Regions from separate parts of the Bradyrhizobium sp. USDA 4541 genome, predicted to be linked through region 2. Evidence: predicted binding sites of a transcription regulator. Region 2 holds the regulator's gene; each other region holds the start of a gene.

Region 1 (4,260 bases), 660 kb from region 2:
GGGTGCTGCAGAGCGACCGGGGCCTGACCTACACCGGCGAAATTCCCAAGGGCTCGAAGATCGTCGAGGGCGAATGGTGGGGGCCGGACTACAGCGGGCCACCGCTGGTCTCGATGGAGAAGAAGATCGCCGACGGCCTGTCGTTGAAGATCGGCGACGAGATCGTCGTCAACGTGCTCGGACGCGACGTGCCGGCGAAAATCGCCAACCTGCGCAACATCGACTGGCAGGGCCTCGGCATCAATTTCGTGCTGGTGTTCTCGCCGAATGCCTTCAGGGGTGCGCCGCACAGCCATGTCGCGACCCTGACGGAACCACACGCCGATTCCGCCGACGACGCGCGCATCATCAAGCAGGTCGCCGACGCGTTCCCGATGGTGACCAGCGTGCGGGTCCGCGAGGCGCTGGAGACGGTCGGCAGCGTGGTCAGCAATCTGGTGCTGGCGATCCGCGGCGCCAGCGCCGTGACGCTGATCTCCGCGATCCTGGTGCTCGGCGGCGCGCTCGCCGCCGGACACCGCCACCGCGTCTATGACGCCGTGATTCTCAAGACGCTCGGCGCCACGCGGGTGCGACTGCTCGGCGCCTACGCGCTGGAGTACCTGATGATCGGTTTTGCAACCGCGGTGTTCGGGGTGATCGCCGGCTCGATCGCGGCCTGGCTGATCGTGACTAGGCTGATGACGCTGAGTTTTATCTGGCAGGCCGGCAGCGCCGCGCTGGTCGTGGTCGCCGCGCTGGTCGTCACGGTCGGACTGGGGCTCGCCGGGACGCTGCTCGCGCTAAACCAGAAGCCGGCCTCAGTGTTGCGGAATTTGTGACAAAATGTAGCGGCGCGAGCGCCGTTTTTGCCTATGATGCTAGGGCAGAGCGACATTCGGCCGCGCGTGGAAGCTTGCGTCGGATGTGTTAATTTCCCACATACCAATCGGGTCGGATAGTCGGTTTGAATGACACGGAATTAATGTTCCGCAAACCGAGCCATCTGAGATAGATTTACGACCGGCGCCGCAAATCCCTTGCGCTCCACCGGGACCAACCACGGGAATTCGACCATGTCGGACCTAGACCGCAACTACGCTTCTCCTTTCGGCCGGGCCGCCGGGCGCATTGACGCTGCGGCCGTCGACGCCGGTCTGCGCGCCTACATGCTGCGCATCTACAACTACATGAGCATCGGCCTGGCCATCACCGGCCTCGCCGCGCTCGGCGTCTACATGGGTGCGGTGACGACCGACCAGTCGGCCGCCGTCGCCAAGTTCGGCAACGCCTATCTGACGCAGTTCGGCTACGCGATGTTCGTGAGCCCGCTGAAGTGGCTGTTCATCCTCGCCCCTCTGGCGATGGTGTTCGTCATCTCGGCCGGCATCAACCGCCTGCAGCCCGCGACCGCCCAACTCCTGTTCTGGGTGTTCTCGGCGCTGATGGGTCTGTCGCTGTCGTCGATCTTCCTGGTGTACACGCACACCTCGATCGTGCGCGTGTTCTTCATCACCGCGGCAACGTTCGGTGCGCTGAGCCTCTACGGCTACACCACCAAGCGTGACATGAGCGGCATGGGCTCGTTCCTGTTCATGGGTCTGATCGGCATCATCATCGCGAGCCTGGTCAACCTGTTCCTGGCGAGCTCGGCGCTGCAGTTCATCGTGTCGGTGGTCGGCGTGCTGGTGTTCGCGGGCCTCACCGCCTGGGACACCCAGCGGCTGAAGAACGACTACATCTACGGCTACGCCTCGCAGGGTGGCGTGATGGCAGAGCGTGCGGCAATCACTGGTGCGCTGTCGCTCTACCTGAACTTCATCAACCTGTTCACGCTGCTCCTGCAGCTGCTCGGCCAGCGCGACTAAGCGCCTCGAGCGAGCCGATCAAATCCAAGCCCCGGCCATTCCGCCGGGGCTTTTCTTTTGGGCGAGGCGAGATGTGATGTAGCCCGGATGAAGCGCAAGCGAAATCCGGGACAGGCTCATCCGCGGCTTCAACGGCCCCGGATTGAGCGGAGCCTGCCATCGAGCGCGTTCGCGCGGCCCGTTGGCTCCATCCGGGCTACAAGCGGACTGACCTGACGCGCTTACACCAGCGACAGCTTGCGATCGATCACGAACAGCACGCGTTCGAGTTCATGGCCACGACGGAGGATCAGGCCGGTCGCGGAAATCACGCTGTACATGCCCTGCTTGCGCGCAAGCCGGGGGTCCTTCTCGATCCGGTAGATCGGCACTTCCGACGCGCGCCGGAACACCGAGAACACGGCACGGTCCTTCAGGAAGTCGATCGCATAATCGCGCCACTCGCCGTCGGCGACCATGCGGCCGTAGAGATTGAGAATGCGGTTGAGTTCAAGTCGATTGAAAGTCACGCGATTGGGCTGAGGGGTCGCGGCGGCGGTGCGCGCCGCGGCACGACTCCCGCTCGGATCAGTGTCCTCCGAGATCAAACTCATCGAGCGCCTCCTGTCACCTCGGTGGCGATCGGGTTCCGAAGGCCCCTCTTCGGGATCGTCACGAGAGTGACATGATCGCGCTAAGCGCGCGGGCCCGCAAGGGGCCAATCGCAATGCAACCGGGCCTTAACCACCGCCGCGCGCGGCGGATTGTCCGAAAAACCGCAGAGTCACGGGAACGTTAGCGGAATCATATTGCTGCCCCACTTCCGCCCATCGCCCGCCCCGCTGCCCTGCGAAAACGAAATCCTGCGTTGGCCCGGTCCTTTCGGTTCCGGATTCCTCAGCCCCCAGCCCCCCGGGGCCGTCGGGATCGGGCCTGTTCGCAGGGGAGTCAAATCCCAACACTGGGCCAACGAAAGTTGGTCCTTTTTGTTTTGGGACCTGCGCAAGCAAGACGCGCGCGCCAAGCACCGGCGCCTTCCTTTCGGCAGATCACTGAATGCAGGTTTGTCGCCATGCGGCTGCACGAAAACATGCGTGCGACCGGCGGAAGCCAGCGCATCGCGCCTTACCGCAGCGAGGCGCTAGTGAAGTGAGGTGAAGGCAGCGCCGAGCATCGGGCCCGGCTTGTCGCGGTTGCCGTCCTGGACGTACACCGCCGCAGCATCGACACCGTCACGCGTGATGTTCTCCAGCGGCACGGTCCAGCTCCCGGACGAACCGTTCCAGTCACCGACCTTGAGGAGATTGCGCACGACGTTGTGGTAGGTGATCTCGCGGCCGCGGTTCTCGCCGCGCGCGATCGAGATCGGCACCGACTTCGAGATCGAGCAGATCCAGACCTCGCCGCGCGACACGGCCGGCGACTTCGATGCGGCGACCGACACGTTGATCTGCTTGCCGCTCAGCGTCATCGTCACGGGCACCGACATCACGCTGCCGCTCCTTTCGGTGTCCTTGATGGCGTCCTCGATACTGGCGCGATCGCTGCCGATCACATGCGCGGAGCCATTGATCACGGCTTGCGGCGTGTAGACGTCGCGGTCGCCGCGAACATGCGAATAGGCCTTCTGGCGCGCGCTGAAACGGGAATCGGCCAGCGTGTCCTTCCAGCCGAGATAGTCCCAATAGTCGATCGGCATGCTCAGCGCGATGACGTTGGGGTCCTTCGCGAGGTCACCGATGATCTTGTCCGCGGGCGGACAGGACGAGCATCCCTGCGAGGTGAAGAGTTCGACGACGGCACGCGGATCGGCGTGGGCGGGGCGGATGATCGCGACGATTGCGCAGATACCAAGGGCGCTGGACCATCGCGAGATACAGTTATAGGCCATCATCGCTGTCATACTGCGAACCAGTCGTGATGATTTCCATCCGTAATTGTACGGAGCATGAAGTCTGTCCCTGAACTTGCGTGCCCCAAAACGCGAGAAAGCGGCCTTTTCATAGGCCGCCTTCTTTTTAGCCGCTACTCACTAAGCAGTGAGGCACCGATCACAAATCCGCGTTGGAGCATGGTCCGGAAAAGTGTGAAACGGTTTTCCGGACAGACCATGCTCAAACAAAGGGGCCTTAGGCCGCGAGTTTGCGCAGCACATAATGCAGGATGCCGCCGTTGCGATAGTAGTCGAGCTCGTCCAGCGTATCGATGCGGCAGAGCAGCGGGACATCCTTTTTGCCGCCGTCAGCGGAGACGATCTCGGCCGTTAGCGTCTGGCGCGGCTTCAGGTCGCCCTGCAGCCCGCGGATCGTGACCTTCTCGTCGCCCTTGAGGCCGAGCGAGGACCACGACGTGCCGTCCTGGAAGGTGAGCGGAAGCACACCCATGCCGACCAGGTTGGAGCGATGGATGCGCTCGAAGCTCTGGCAGATCACCG
Region 2 (4,260 bases):
GCACGCCGCCCTCGCCCTGCACCGGCTCGATCAGGATGCCGGCGGTGTGCGGACCGATCGCCTTCTTCACCGCGTCGATGTCGCCATGCGGCACCTGGTCGAAGCCGTCCATCGGCGGGCCGAAGCCCTCGAGATATTTCGCCGAGCCGGTCGCCGCCAGCGTGCCCAGCGTGCGGCCGTGGAAGGCGCCCTCGAAGGTGATGATGCGGTAGCGCTCGCCATGGCCCTTGGAGAAGTGATAGTGGCGGACCAGCTTGATCACGCCCTCCATCGCTTCAGCGCCGGAATTGCAGAAGAACACGAAGTCGGCAAAGCTCTGCTCGCACAGCCGCGCGGCAAGCACCTCGCCGTCCGGGCTCTTGAACAGGTTCGACATGTGCCAGAGCTTGGTCGCCTGTTCCTGCAGCGCCTTGACGAGATGCGGATGCGCGTGCCCGAGCGCGTTGACCGCGACGCCCGAGGTGAAATCGAGATAGCGGTCGCCGTTGGTTGCGATCAGCCAGGCGCCCTCACCGCGCTCGAAACCGAGATCGACCCTGGCGAAGACGGGGAGCAGATGCGACGTGGCAGCGTTGGTCATGACGATCACTGACGGTTTTTAAGCCGACAATTGCCGCGCGCCTTGACGCCAGCGCAGCAACGGCCAGCTTCGGAAAACAAAACGGCCGCCTTTGCGGGCGGCACGTGGCGGGCATTCTATGCTGCGGTCGGTAAGTGTCAATCGCCACGAAGTGGCCTTCCTGCAATGCGAAACGAGCGCAATCCGGAGCATTCCGGTGCGGTGGAAAAGCCTCATCGCGATGCTTAACTGTGTGGGAACATGTGGACGCACGACCGCGGACTCTTGCGCCAGAGTCACGCCATATTGTAGCGTTTGGCCTGTCGGGTACGACATCTCGTGCGGCGGTACTGGACCCTCTAAGTAGCCTTTGTGTCTCGCGTAAACGTTCGGGCGCAACACCGTGCCCGGCGAGGGCTAAGGGATTCTGGCCGCAGGGATATTTGTCCAGATTGGCTCGCAGCGCCGCTCCAATGATTGGCCGGCGCTACGCGAAGGGAAGAATGCGATGACTGTATTGACCTGGTCCGACGATCGCGTCGAGCAGCTGAAGAAACTCTGGGAGTCCGGCCTGTCGGCCAGCCAGATCGCGGCGGAACTTGGCAATGTGACGCGAAACGCCGTGATCGGCAAAGTGCATCGGCTCGGCCTCTCCGGCCGCGCCAAGGCACCCTCCACGGCCGCGCCGCGGCAGCGCAAGGCCCGCCCCGCCCAGCACATGATGCGGGTGGCGCGCCCGGTCTCGCGCGGCAACACCGCGCTGGCGCACGCCTTCGAGGCCGAGATGGAGCCCGATCCGATCTCCTACGACAATGTGGTGCCGATGAGCCAGCGGCTGTCGCTGCTCGAGCTCAACGAGGCCACCTGTCACTGGCCGGTCGGCGATCCCTCGAGCCCGGAATTCTTCTTCTGCGGCGGCAAAGCGCTCGGCGGCCTGCCCTATTGCGCGCATCACTCGCGCGTCGCCTACCAGCCCGCCGCCGATCGCCGCCGGCCGTCGGCGAAACCGCAGATCAAGTGAGCACTCGGGAAAACGACGGAAGACCTCAAAGACAAATCCCCGCGAAAGCGGGGATTTTTTTGTGTGACGCAGCCCGGATGGAGCCAACGGGGCGCTCGTTCGCGCGACCCGTCGGCTCCATCCGGGCTACCGCTACATCACCGGCCTCGTCCCGGCGCAGGCCGGGACCCATAACCACGAATGGGTGTTGTTAGAAAGCCGTCTGGCCGCGTGCCGATTGCGCTGGCCGCGGCGTATGGGTCCCGGCTTTCGCCGGGACGACGCCGTGTTGCGGTTTATGAATGCCGCATGGCCGTTACGGCTGCGGCTCGGCCTTGGCAAAGCGGTCGTCGAGCGCGTAGCCGGCGCCGCGCACAGTGCGGATCGGATCCTGCTCGCGGCCCGGATTGAGCAGCTTGCGCAGGCGGCCGATATGCACGTCGACGGTGCGCTCATCGATGTAGATGTCGCGGCCCCAGACGCTGTCGAGCAATTGCTCGCGGCTGAACACGCGGCCGGGATGCTCGAGGAAGAATTCGAGCAGGCGATACTCGGTCGGCCCGAGATCGATCGGACGGCCCGAGCGCGCCACGCGGCGCTTCTCGCGGTCGAGCTCGATGTCGCCGTAGGTCAGCACGGTCGCAAGCCGCTCCGGGCTGGCGCGGCGCAAGAGGCCCTTCACCCGCGCCAGCAGCTCCGGCACCGAGAACGGCTTGACGATGTAATCGTCGGCGCCGGTGGCAAGCCCGCGCACGCGCTCGCTTTCCTCGCCGCGCGCGGTCAGCATGATGATCGGAAGCTGCTTGGTCTCGGGCCGCGCCCGCAGGCGGCGGCACAGTTCGATGCCGGACAGGCCCGGCAGCATCCAGTCCAGCACCACGAGGTCGGGGACGCGCTCCTTCAGCCTTGTATCCGCATCGTCGCCGCGCCCCACCGTCTCGACATCGTAGCCTTCCGCATCGAGATTGTAGCGCAACAGCGTCGTCAGCGCTTCCTCGTCTTCGACTACCAGAATGCGTGCGCTCATCGGTTTAAGTTCTTTCTCTGTGGTGATCCGTTGCCCAGACGCAAACCGAAACGCTTACTTCCTTGAGCATAGTCCCCGCGGAAACGATTTGTCGCGAGGATCGTCCAGTTTCGCTCTTGCCGGTTCCGTGCTTGCCGATCATGCCTCAGTTGCCCGGCACCGTGGTGGCAAAAGTGGTCATGTCGCCCTTCGGGCGCTTGTCGGTGATCTGCTGGCCCTCGATCATGTAGAACACGGTCTCGGCGATATTGGTGGCGTGATCGCCGATCCGCTCGATGTTCTTGGCGCAGAACATCAGATGGATGCAGAACGAGATGTTGCGCGGATCTTCCATCATGTAGGTGAGCAGTTCGCGGAACAGCGAGGTGCAGATCGCATCGACCTCCTCGTCGCCCTTCCAGACGTTCATCGCCGCCGGCAGGTCGTGCGCGGCATAGGCGTCGAGCACCGACTTGACCTGCGACAGCACGAGGTCGGTCATGTGCTCGAGGCCGCGGATCAACTTCAGCGGCTGGAAATCGCTCTCCAGCGCCGCGACGCGCTTGCCCATGTTCTTGGCGAGGTCGCCGATCCGCTCGAGATCAGTGGCGACGCGCATCGCGCTGACGATCTCACGCAGGTCGATCGCCATCGGCTGGCGGCGCGCGATCGTCAGCACCGCGCGCTCTTCGATGTTGCGCTGCAGATTGTCGATCTCGATGTCGGCGGCGACCACGCGCTTGCCGAGCGCGACGTCGCGACGGATCAGCGCGTCGACCGACTCGGTAATCATTCGTTCGACCAGGCCGCCCATCTCGGCGACCAGGCGGGTCAACTCCTGCAGGTCGCTGTCGAATGCCTTGGCGGTATGTTCAGAAGCCATCGCTTGTCTCCCTCAACCATGATCCCGGGGATCATGGCTTCGTGTCCTGAATTTTAGCATGACCTGATCGGAAAACCGGTTTCCACTTTTCCGGATCATGCGCCGGTCAACCGAACCGGCCGGTGATGTAGTCCTGGGTGCGCCGATCGCTCGGTGAGGTGAAGATCTTGTTGGTGTCGTCGAACTCGATCAGCTCGCCGAGATACATGAAGGCGGTCTTGTCGGAGACGCGCGCCGCCTGCTGCATGTTGTGGGTGACGATCGCGATCGTGTAGTCCTCGGAGAGTTCCTGGATCAGCTCCTCGACCTTGGCGGTCGAGATCGGGTCGAGCGCCGAGCACGGCTCGTCGAACAGGATCACCTCGGGGCGCACCGCCACGGTGCGTGCGATGCACAGGCGCTGCTGCTGGCCGCCGGAGAGCGACAGGCCGGAGGCGTTCAGCTTGTCCTTGACCTCGTTCCACAGCGCGCCGCCGCGCAGCGCCTTCTCGACCCGGTCGTCCATCTCGGACTTCGAGATCTTCTCATAGAGGCGGATGCCGAAGGCGATGTTCTCGTAGATCGTCATCGGGAACGGCGTCGGCTTCTGGAACACCATGCCGACCCGCGCGCGCAGCAAGTTGAGGTCGAGCTTGGGGTCGAGAATGTTGGTCTGGTCCAGCATCAGCTGGCCGACCGCGCGCTGACCCGGATACAGGTCGTACATCCGGTTGAAAATGCGCAGCAGGGTCGACTTGCCGCAGCCGGACGGGCCGATGAACGCCGTGACGCGGTTGGTGCCGAGCGTCAGGTTGATGTTCTTCAGCGCGTGG
Region 3 (4,260 bases), 740 kb from region 2:
CTTCTCGGCGACCAGGGCGGCGCGGGCCATGAACCCGAAGGCCTCGTTGAAGTCCTTGAACACGAAAGTCTTGGCGATCGCCTCGCGGCCGGACGCCTCCGACCAGCCGGCCAGTTCCCAAAGGGCGGCCTTCCTCGCTTCCGCTGACAGCCGTTCGACCATGGTAACCCTCCCGTTTGACGCCGACTTTAGCCTAACAACCGGCCTCCGGGATGGGATCCACGCCCAAATTAAGGCCGAAATCGCGTCCTATCGCCGCTGGTAACCATGACGGAGTTGTAACATCTGTCCGTTCAGTAATTTGCTACACATAGAGGATGTATGCGCGTTGGTAGTTTTGCGAGATTGAGCCCCGACGATTGTTTGCGAGATCGATGACAGACGGCTCCGCCAGCATGTCGCCCAAGCCGCTGCGTTCGGCAAAGCGGCGGCTGATGTTCGTTTTGATCGCGGGCGCGCTGGCCATCATCGGCACGTTGCTGGCCGGCTATTATTTCGCCGTGCGTCCGGTGACGCTGCGGATCGCGGTCGGTCCTGCCAACAGCGATGACGTCAAGGTCGTGCAGGCGCTGGCGCAGGCCTTCAACAACCAGCAGAACACCCAGGTCAAGCTGAGGCCGGTGCAGACCGAGGGCGCCACTGCCAGCGCCCAGACGCTGGCCGACGGCAAGGCCGATCTCGCCATCATCCGCGGCGATCTCGAGGTGCCGAAGAATGCCCAGGCGGTCGCGACCCTGCGCAAGAATGTCGTGGTGATGTGGGTTCCGCCCGCCAAGGGCAAGGTTCGGAAATCCGCGCGGATCACCAAGATCGCGCAGCTTGCCGGCCGCAAGATCGGCGTCGTCGGCCGCACCCCGGCCAATGTCAATCTGCTGAAGCTGATCCTGACGCAATACGGCGTCGACCCGATGAAGGTCGAGATCGTTCAATTCCCGGCCAATGAGGCGGCGGAAGCGATCAAGAACCTCAAGGCCGACGCCTATCTCGCCGTCGGCCCGGCCAACAGCAAGATCACGATCGATGCGATCACGGCGTCGGTCCGCGACGGCGGCGAGCCCAGCTTCCTTGCGATCGACGCCTCCGAGGCGATCGCGCAGAACCATCCGGCCTATGAGGCCGCGGAAATCCCCGCCGGCTCGCTCGGCTCCGCTGACCGGCCCGATGATGAGGTGAAGACGATCAGCTTCTCGCACCACATCGTTGCGCGGAAGGGCCTGTCGGACTCGACGGTCGCGGCATTCACGCGGCAATTGTTCGCGATCCGGCAGTCGCTCAAGACCGATTTCCCGCTCGCCGCCAAGATCGAGACGCCGGACACCGACAAGGATGCCACCATTCCGGTGCATCCGGGCGCCGCCGCGTTTGTCGACGGCGAGGAAAAAACCTTCCTCGACCGCTACAGCGACTACATCTGGTGGAGTCTGATGGCGTTCTCGGCGATGGGCTCGGCCGGTGCGTGGTTCGCCGGCTATCTCAAGCAGGACGAGCGCAACACCAACACCTCGCAGCGCGAACGCCTGCTGGAGATGCTGAAAGCCGCGCGGCACAGCGATTCGATCGAGGAACTCGACCAGATGCAGGCGGAGGCCGACGACATCCTGCGCCACACGCTGGACTGCTTCGAGCACGGCGCGATCGAGGAAGGCACGCTGACCGCGTTCAACATCGCGCTCGAGCAGCTTCATAACGCCGTCGCCGACCGCAAGGCGCTGTTGTTCAGCATGCCGCAGAATTTGCAACGGGCTGCGACGCAGTTCAGGGCGGCGGGCACGGCGTAGGGGCGCCGCCAATCTTTATCCGCAAATCCCCCTTGCCTCCCCCGCACTCAGGAAAGGGAGCCTGACAGATGCGCTTCCCTTACGTCCCGCACTCCCGCCGCTGTAATCTCTCCGTCATGGAATTTTTCTAGGTCTTGGCGCGCCTGCGGCGCATTGTCGCTGTGACCTGAGGAGGCTCCCTATGACGATCCGGTTCTCGCGAAATCTCACCCGCCGACGCTTTCTCTCCACGGCGGCTGCGGCCGGCGCCGGCGTGATTGCGATGCCCTATCTGTCGCGCGCCGCCGACCGTCCCGTGATCACCCATGGCGTGCAGTCCGGCGATGTCGGCGTCGACGGCGGCGTGGTGTGGGCGCGTGCGGACCGGCCGGCGCAGATGATGGTCGAGGTCGCGACCACTGAATCGTTCAAGGACGCCCATACACTGCCGCCGATCACGGCGCTGCCCGAGAGCGACTTCACCGCCAAGATGCTGCTGGAGAACCTGCCCTCCGGCCAGGACATCTTCTACCGCGTCCGCTTCCGCGACCTCGCCCATATCGACATCGTCGGCGAGCCGGTGGTCGGACGCTTCCGCACCGCGCCGAGCGACCGCCGCGACGTCTCCTTCGTGTGGGGCGGCGATGTCGCCGGCCAGGGCTGGGGCATCAATCCCGACGACGGCGGCATGATCACCTTCGCCGCGATGAAGAAGCACGCTCCGGATTTCCTTCTGCACTCCGGCGACACGATCTACGCCGACGGCGTGATCCCGTCCGAGGTGAAGCTTCCCGACGGCAAGATCTGGAAGAACGTCACTATACCCGAGAAGGCGAAGGTGGCCGAGACGCTCGACGAATACCGGGCCGCCCACAAGTATAACTTCCTCGACAACAACGTCCGCGCCTTCAATGCCGAGGTGCCGATCTTCGTGCAGTGGGACGATCACGAGGTGACCAACAATTGGTCGCTGTCGAAACAGCTGCCGGCGGCCTACAAGGAGCGCGACATCACCGTGCTCGCGGCGCGCGCGGCAAAGGCCTTCCACGAGATGTATCCGATGCGCGAGAGCATCGTCGAGCCGGGCCGCGTCTATCGCACGCTGAGCTACGGTCCGCATCTCGACGTCTTCATGCTCGATGAGCGCAGCTATCGCGGCCCCAACGGCCCGAACCTGCAGGAGCAGTACGGCCCCGACGCCTATTTCATCGGCCCGGACCAGATGGCCTGGCTGAAGCGCGCGCTGCTCAACTCGCGCGCCACCTGGAAGGTGATCGCCTCCGACATGCCGCTCTCGCTGATCGTCTATGACGATGCCGCCAACAAGAAGGGCTCGGAAGCCTTTGCGCAGGGCGATGGCCCGGCGCGCGGCCGCGAGCTCGAAATCGCCGACATCCTGCGTTTCATCAAGACCGCGGGAATCGTCAACACGGTGTGGCTGACCGCCGACGTGCATTACGCCGCCGCGCACTACTACAACCCGAACAAGGCCCAGTTCCAGGAGTTCGATCCGTTCTGGGAATTCGTCTCCGGCCCGCTGCATGCCGGCACGTTCGGTCCGAACGAGCTCGACAACACCTTCGGCCCCGAGGTGAAGTTCATCAAGGCGCCGGGCGAAGGCAACCAGAACCTGCCGCCGTCGGCCGGCATGCAGTTCTTCGGCCACGTCAAGATCGACGGCAAGAGCGGGCAGATGACGGTAAGCCTGCGCGACCGCGTCGACGCCGAGCTGTGGGCGATCACGCTCGACCCGAAGCCGGTCTAGTGTGCTGAATGCGAAGTTCGTGCGATTTCGCGGCAGCCACTTTCACGAACTTCGCATTCATAAAGCACACTAGAATCATAAGCTTGCTAGTGTCCTTATCGAATCCGAAGTTCGCTCCGAAGGTGCGGCAAATGATGCGAACTTCGGATTCGGGACACTAGTTCGGTCACAGCCACGACGGAACCGGACTCTTGGTCTTGACGGCCTTGCCGCCAAGGCGAGGCAACGCGATTGCCGGGGATGGACCTCCCCGGCATCTTCCGGTACCGATGTCAGAGCCGTTATGCTGGGGGCCCGGAGGGGCGGAGCATGAGGCGCTGCGAATTCTTTCGCGTGCTCAGTGGTAGCGTTGCGAGGTTTCGGCCTCGCCGCTTGTTGGTCGTCGCGATCGCAGTGTTCGCGCTGCTGCCGATCGAAGTCAGCGATGCCGGCTGGCTGCCCGATCTCTTCAGGAGCTCACCCAAGCATGCCAAGTCGCCGAAGCGCGCGAAGGCGACAAGGGCTGCCAAATTGGCAAGGCACCGCGCTCCGCCCAGGCACCGCGCCATGCGGCTGGCCGCCCTGGGGCCAGTCACCCTGCCGCTTTCGGCTCTCAAGCCGGCCGCTGCCAAATGCGATCCCGCGACGTTCCGGATCGTGCTGGATGTCGGACATACCGCGCAATCGGAAGGCGCGATCAGCGCGCGGAATGTCGCCGAGTTCACCTTCAACCTGCGCCTTGCGCGGCTGATCGAGGAG
Region 4 (4,260 bases), 4.2 Mb from region 2:
GACCACGAGACGAACCGAGTTCGAGCCGATATCGATGACAGCGACGCTGGAAGCGCGCTTCCGCGGCCGCTTCACCGTAAGGCCCCCTTAAGACGATGGCTGCTGACGCTCGTTGCGACGCGTGAGACGGCGCGGTGAAGATTCCTTGAGAGACTTACCACGGCCGGACAGACTCGGATTTGTCATAAAGTAGTCATGCAGATTGAAGGGCTCTTCGCCTTTCGCGGCCTTCATACGCGTTGACGACCCATCCGGCAACAATTGCCAGCTTTGCTCGGTGTCCTTCAGGTTCGCGACCATGATCTGTTCGAGAACCTGCTGATGCACCGTGGGATTTTGCAGCGGACAGAGAACCTCGACGCGGCGGTCGAGGTTTCGCGGCATCATGTCAGCGGACGAGATATACACAGCAGCTTTTGTGCTCGGCAGGCCCTGACCCATGCCGAAGCAATAGATTCGGCCGTGTTCCAGGAACCGGCCGATCACCGATTTGACGCGGATGTTCTCCGACAGTCCCGGCAGCCCCGGCCGCAGGCAGCAGATGCCGCGCACCACGAGCTCGACCGAGACGCCGGCCTGCGAGGCCTCGTACAGCGCGTCGATGATATCAGGGTCGACCAGCGCATTCATCTTCATCCAGACCGCGCCGGGCCGGCCGTGCTTGACGTGGGCGATCTCGCCGTGGATGTGCTCGATGATCCGCTTGCGCAGCGTCAGCGGCGACACCGCCATCTTCTCGATGTCGCTCGGCTCGGCATAGCCGGTGATGTAGTTGAAGACCCGCGCGACGTCGCGGCCGATGATCGGATCCGAAGTGAAGTAGGAGAGGTCGGTGTAGATGCGCGCGGTGACCGGGTGATAGTTGCCGGTGCCGGTGTGCACATAGGTCGTGAGATTGCCGCCCTCGCGGCGCACCACCATCGACAGCTTGGCATGCGTCTTCAATTCGATGAAGCCGTAGACCACCTGCACGCCGGCGCGTTCGAGGTCGCGGGCCCAGCGGATATTGGCTTCCTCGTCGAAGCGCGCCTTCAGCTCGATCAGCGCGGTCACCGACTTGCCGGCCTCGGCGGCTTCCGCCAGCGCGCGCACGATCGGCGAATTGTTCGAGGTGCGATAGAGTGTCTGCTTGATCGCGACCACGTCGGGATCGCGTGCCGCCTGCTGCAGGAACTGCACCACGACGTCGAAGGATTCGTAGGGGTGATGGACCACGAGGTCCTTCTGGCGGATGGCGGCGAAGATATCGCCGCCATGATCGCGCACCCGCTCGGGGTGGCGCGGCACATAGGGCGGGAATTCGAGGTCGGGGCGATTGAGGCGGGTGAGCTGCGACAGCTCGTTCATCGCCAGCACGCCGTCGACCAGGATCACTTCGTCGTCTGCGGCCGACAAGGCGTGCTGCACGAAGATGCGCAGCTCCTCTGGCATCGTGGCCTCGATCTCGAGCCGGATCACCGACCCGCGGCGTCGCCGCTTGAGCGCGGTCTCGAACAGGCGAACGAGGTCTTCGGCCTCTTCCTCGATTTCGAGTTCGGAGTCTCTGATGATGCGGAATGCGCCTTGGCCCTTGACGGTGTAGCCGGGGAACAGGCGGCCGATGAAGAGACCGGTGGCCTGCTCCAGCGTGATCAGCCGCGCCGGCGCGCCTTCCTTGGTGGAGGGGATGCGGATGAAGCGGTCGATCTTGCCGGGCATGCGGATCAGCGCGTTCATCGCCTTGCCGTCGGAGATCCGCGACAATTGCAGCGCCACCGTGAAGCCGAGATTCGGGATGAACGGGAAGGGATGCGCCGGGTCGATCGCCAGCGGCGTCAGCAGCGGGAAGATGCTGTGGAGGAAGTGATCCTCAATCCAGCTGCGCTCGGACTTGGTGACGTCGCGGCCGTCGACCAGCTGGATGCCGACCTTGGCCAGGATATCCCGCAGGTCGCTCCAGATCGCCTGCTGGTCGGAGGCGAGCTGCGAGACGGTCTTGTTGATCATCACGAGCTGATCGGCCGGCAGCAGGCCGTCCGGGCTGCGCTCGGTAATGCCCTCGCGGACCTGCGCCTTGATGCCGGCGACACGGACCATGAAGAACTCGTCGAGGTTATTCGCCGAAATCGACAGGAAGCGGACCCGCTCCAGCACGGGATGGCCGAGATTGACCGATTCCTCGAGCACCCGCCGGTTGAAGTGCAGCCAGGAGAGCTCCCGGTTGATGAAGCGTTCGGGGCTGGTCGCGATTGCGGGAATGGCGGGAAATTCCGCCTCTTTTTCTTTGATTTCAGTAGCTTGTGCCGAGTCCATAAAGTGCTGGTCCAATTCAGGGCAGGGGCCGGGGCGGTGTAGCCGAGAGCCGCAGAGACCATGTGATATTGCGATGACGTTTCGATGACATTGATGTTCCGCTCGCCTGCGCCGTCAAGCCGCGGGATGGATCAGGCGTCGCGCAACAGCTCCGCCGCCAGCGCCCGCGTGACGGGACGGCCGAGCCGGAGTGCCTCGGTATCCAGGAGCTCGACCGCCTGCCGGACGGCAACGTAGGAACGCTCGATCCGGTTGCTCAGATAGCTGACCAGCGGTTCGTCCACGCTCATCTGGCGGTCGGCGCAGAACTTGACGATCAGGCCGCGGAACAGCTGGTCGTCCGGCGGCAGCAGCGTCACGGTCGGCACCGCGCGGAGCCGCGACCGCAGGTCGCGCAATTCGATCTCGAACGCCGAGGGCGGAATGCGCGCCGTGATCAGCACGTAGGCATCGTCCTGGCGCGCCAGATTTAAAAGATGAAACAGCGCGCGCTCGTCGAAATCCGCCGGCCTCAGGTCTTCGACGACGAGCGCACCGGTCGCAAGCGCGGTCGGCACCGTGTCGGCGGTCAGCGCATGCGCCGCGGTCGAGCGCGCGCCGGCGCTCTCGGCCCAGATCGCGGCGAGGTGGCTTTTGCCGGAGCCGTCAGGCCCGACCAGCAGCATGATTCGGTTTGGCCAGTCCGGCCAGCCGTCGATCAGCGCCAGCGCCGCCTCATTGGCAGGGCCCTCAAGGAAATCGTCGCGGGTCAGCTTCTCCTCGTGCGGCAGGGCCAAGGCCAATTGACGAGGTTGAACGCTACTGGCCACGCAGGTCTCCAAACCACTTTATCTAGCTATGCGTAAACGCGTTGCGTTTGTCGCGGGAAAACCGGCTTCCACTTTTCCGGATCCCGCCTACCGAGCTTCGATCGTGCTCATGTGCCGCACCCACTCCACGAGATAGAGGGACACCGAACCCAAAGTAAAGATCGTGACCAGGCCCATCAGGATCAGGTCGTAAGGGTGCGGCTGAAAGCCGAAGCCGAGCGAGGCCAGCACCAGCGCTGCGAACGCGACCTGCGCCACCGTGTTCAGCTTCGACACCATCAGCGGCTTCATCTCGACCGGCTTGTCGAACAACCATGACACAATCACGGCGGAGACGATCATGATGTCGCGTGACACCACGAGAATCACGATCCAGCGCGGCACCGCGCCCCAGATTCCGAGCGCGACATAGATCGACACCAGGAGCGCCTTGTCGGCGAGCGGATCGAGCAGGGCGCCGAGCTCGCTCGTCATGTTGAAGCGCTTGGCGAGGAAACCGTCGACCGCGTCCGAGACGCCGGCGATCACGAAGATCGCGAACGCAATCTCCATCTGGCTGGACACGATGGCCCAGACGATCACCGGCACCAGGATGATGCGGCCCAGGGTGATGATGTTCGGAATGCTCAACTTGGATCGCTTCCCGGCTAGAAGCCTGATTTTACTCGATATCCGGCTCTTTTGCGCAGCCGCCTTGTGTTATCTACATAGTATCGCGGCAGCAGCGCCGCGAGCCATTGCGCGGGGGCGGAATTCCTCGTAACCAGCCCCTGATCATCTGGAATTGGGCATGACCGAGCGCAAAAACGGGCTCACTTACGCGGATTCGGGTGTCGATATCGACGCCGGCAATCGACTGGTCGATCTGATCAAGCCGATGGTGCGGGCCACCGCGCGGCCTGGCGCGGACGCCGAGATCGGCGGTTTCGGCGGGCTGTTCGACCTCAAGGCCGCCGGCTTCAAGGATCCGGTCCTGGTGGCCGCGACCGATGGCGTCGGCACCAAGCTGAAGATCGCGATCGAGACCGGCATTCATGGCGGTATCGGCATCGATCTGGTCGCGATGTCGGTCAACGACCTCGTCGTGCAGGGCGCGGAACCGCTGTTCTTCCTCGACTATTTCGCCTGCGGCAAGCTGCACCCGGAGGCCACCGCGCAG

The links. Region 2 encodes PhoB, which activates phosphate uptake and scavenging genes when phosphate is short. Its sites were predicted from a motif close to TGTCATNNANCTGTCAT; they were not measured.
Region 1: the regulator PhoB is predicted to act here: its motif matches at 2,497-2,513, upstream of J2R80_RS07605 (DUF2794 domain-containing protein).
Region 3: the regulator PhoB is predicted to act here: its motif matches at 1,880-1,896, upstream of J2R80_RS07200 (alkaline phosphatase).
Region 4: the regulator PhoB is predicted to act here: its motif matches at 2,366-2,382, upstream of J2R80_RS30815 (RNA degradosome polyphosphate kinase).

The regions. Positions count from the first base shown of each region.
Region 1 covers NZ_JALJZF010000001.1:1,605,178-1,609,437, reverse strand. The annotation lists gene J2R80_RS07615 (ABC transporter permease) at 1-821, shown strand, start outside; gene J2R80_RS07610 (Bax inhibitor-1/YccA family protein) at 1,056-1,847, shown strand; gene J2R80_RS07605 (DUF2794 domain-containing protein) at 2,069-2,440, opposite strand; gene J2R80_RS07600 (thioredoxin family protein) at 2,968-3,729, opposite strand; gene acnA (aconitate hydratase AcnA) at 3,956-4,260, opposite strand, start outside.
Region 2 covers NZ_JALJZF010000001.1:2,261,708-2,265,967, reverse strand. The annotation lists gene J2R80_RS10540 (aspartate aminotransferase family protein) at 1-580, opposite strand, end outside; gene J2R80_RS10535 (GcrA family cell cycle regulator) at 1,068-1,580, shown strand; gene phoB (phosphate regulon transcriptional regulator PhoB) at 1,876-2,586, opposite strand; gene phoU (phosphate signaling complex protein PhoU) at 2,732-3,448, opposite strand; gene pstB (phosphate ABC transporter ATP-binding protein PstB) at 3,555-4,260, opposite strand, start outside.
Region 3 covers NZ_JALJZF010000001.1:1,523,336-1,527,595, reverse strand. The annotation lists gene J2R80_RS07210 (4a-hydroxytetrahydrobiopterin dehydratase) at 1-162, opposite strand, end outside; gene J2R80_RS07205 (TAXI family TRAP transporter solute-binding subunit) at 375-1,778, shown strand; gene J2R80_RS07200 (alkaline phosphatase) at 1,960-3,522, shown strand; gene J2R80_RS07195 (N-acetylmuramoyl-L-alanine amidase) at 3,898-4,260, shown strand, end outside.
Region 4 covers NZ_JALJZF010000001.1:6,459,600-6,463,859, reverse strand. The annotation lists gene ppx (exopolyphosphatase) at 1-75, opposite strand, end outside; gene J2R80_RS30815 (RNA degradosome polyphosphate kinase) at 88-2,292, opposite strand; gene J2R80_RS30810 (DnaA ATPase domain-containing protein) at 2,424-3,101, opposite strand; gene J2R80_RS30805 (CDP-alcohol phosphatidyltransferase family protein) at 3,189-3,731, opposite strand; gene purM (phosphoribosylformylglycinamidine cyclo-ligase) at 3,892-4,260, shown strand, end outside.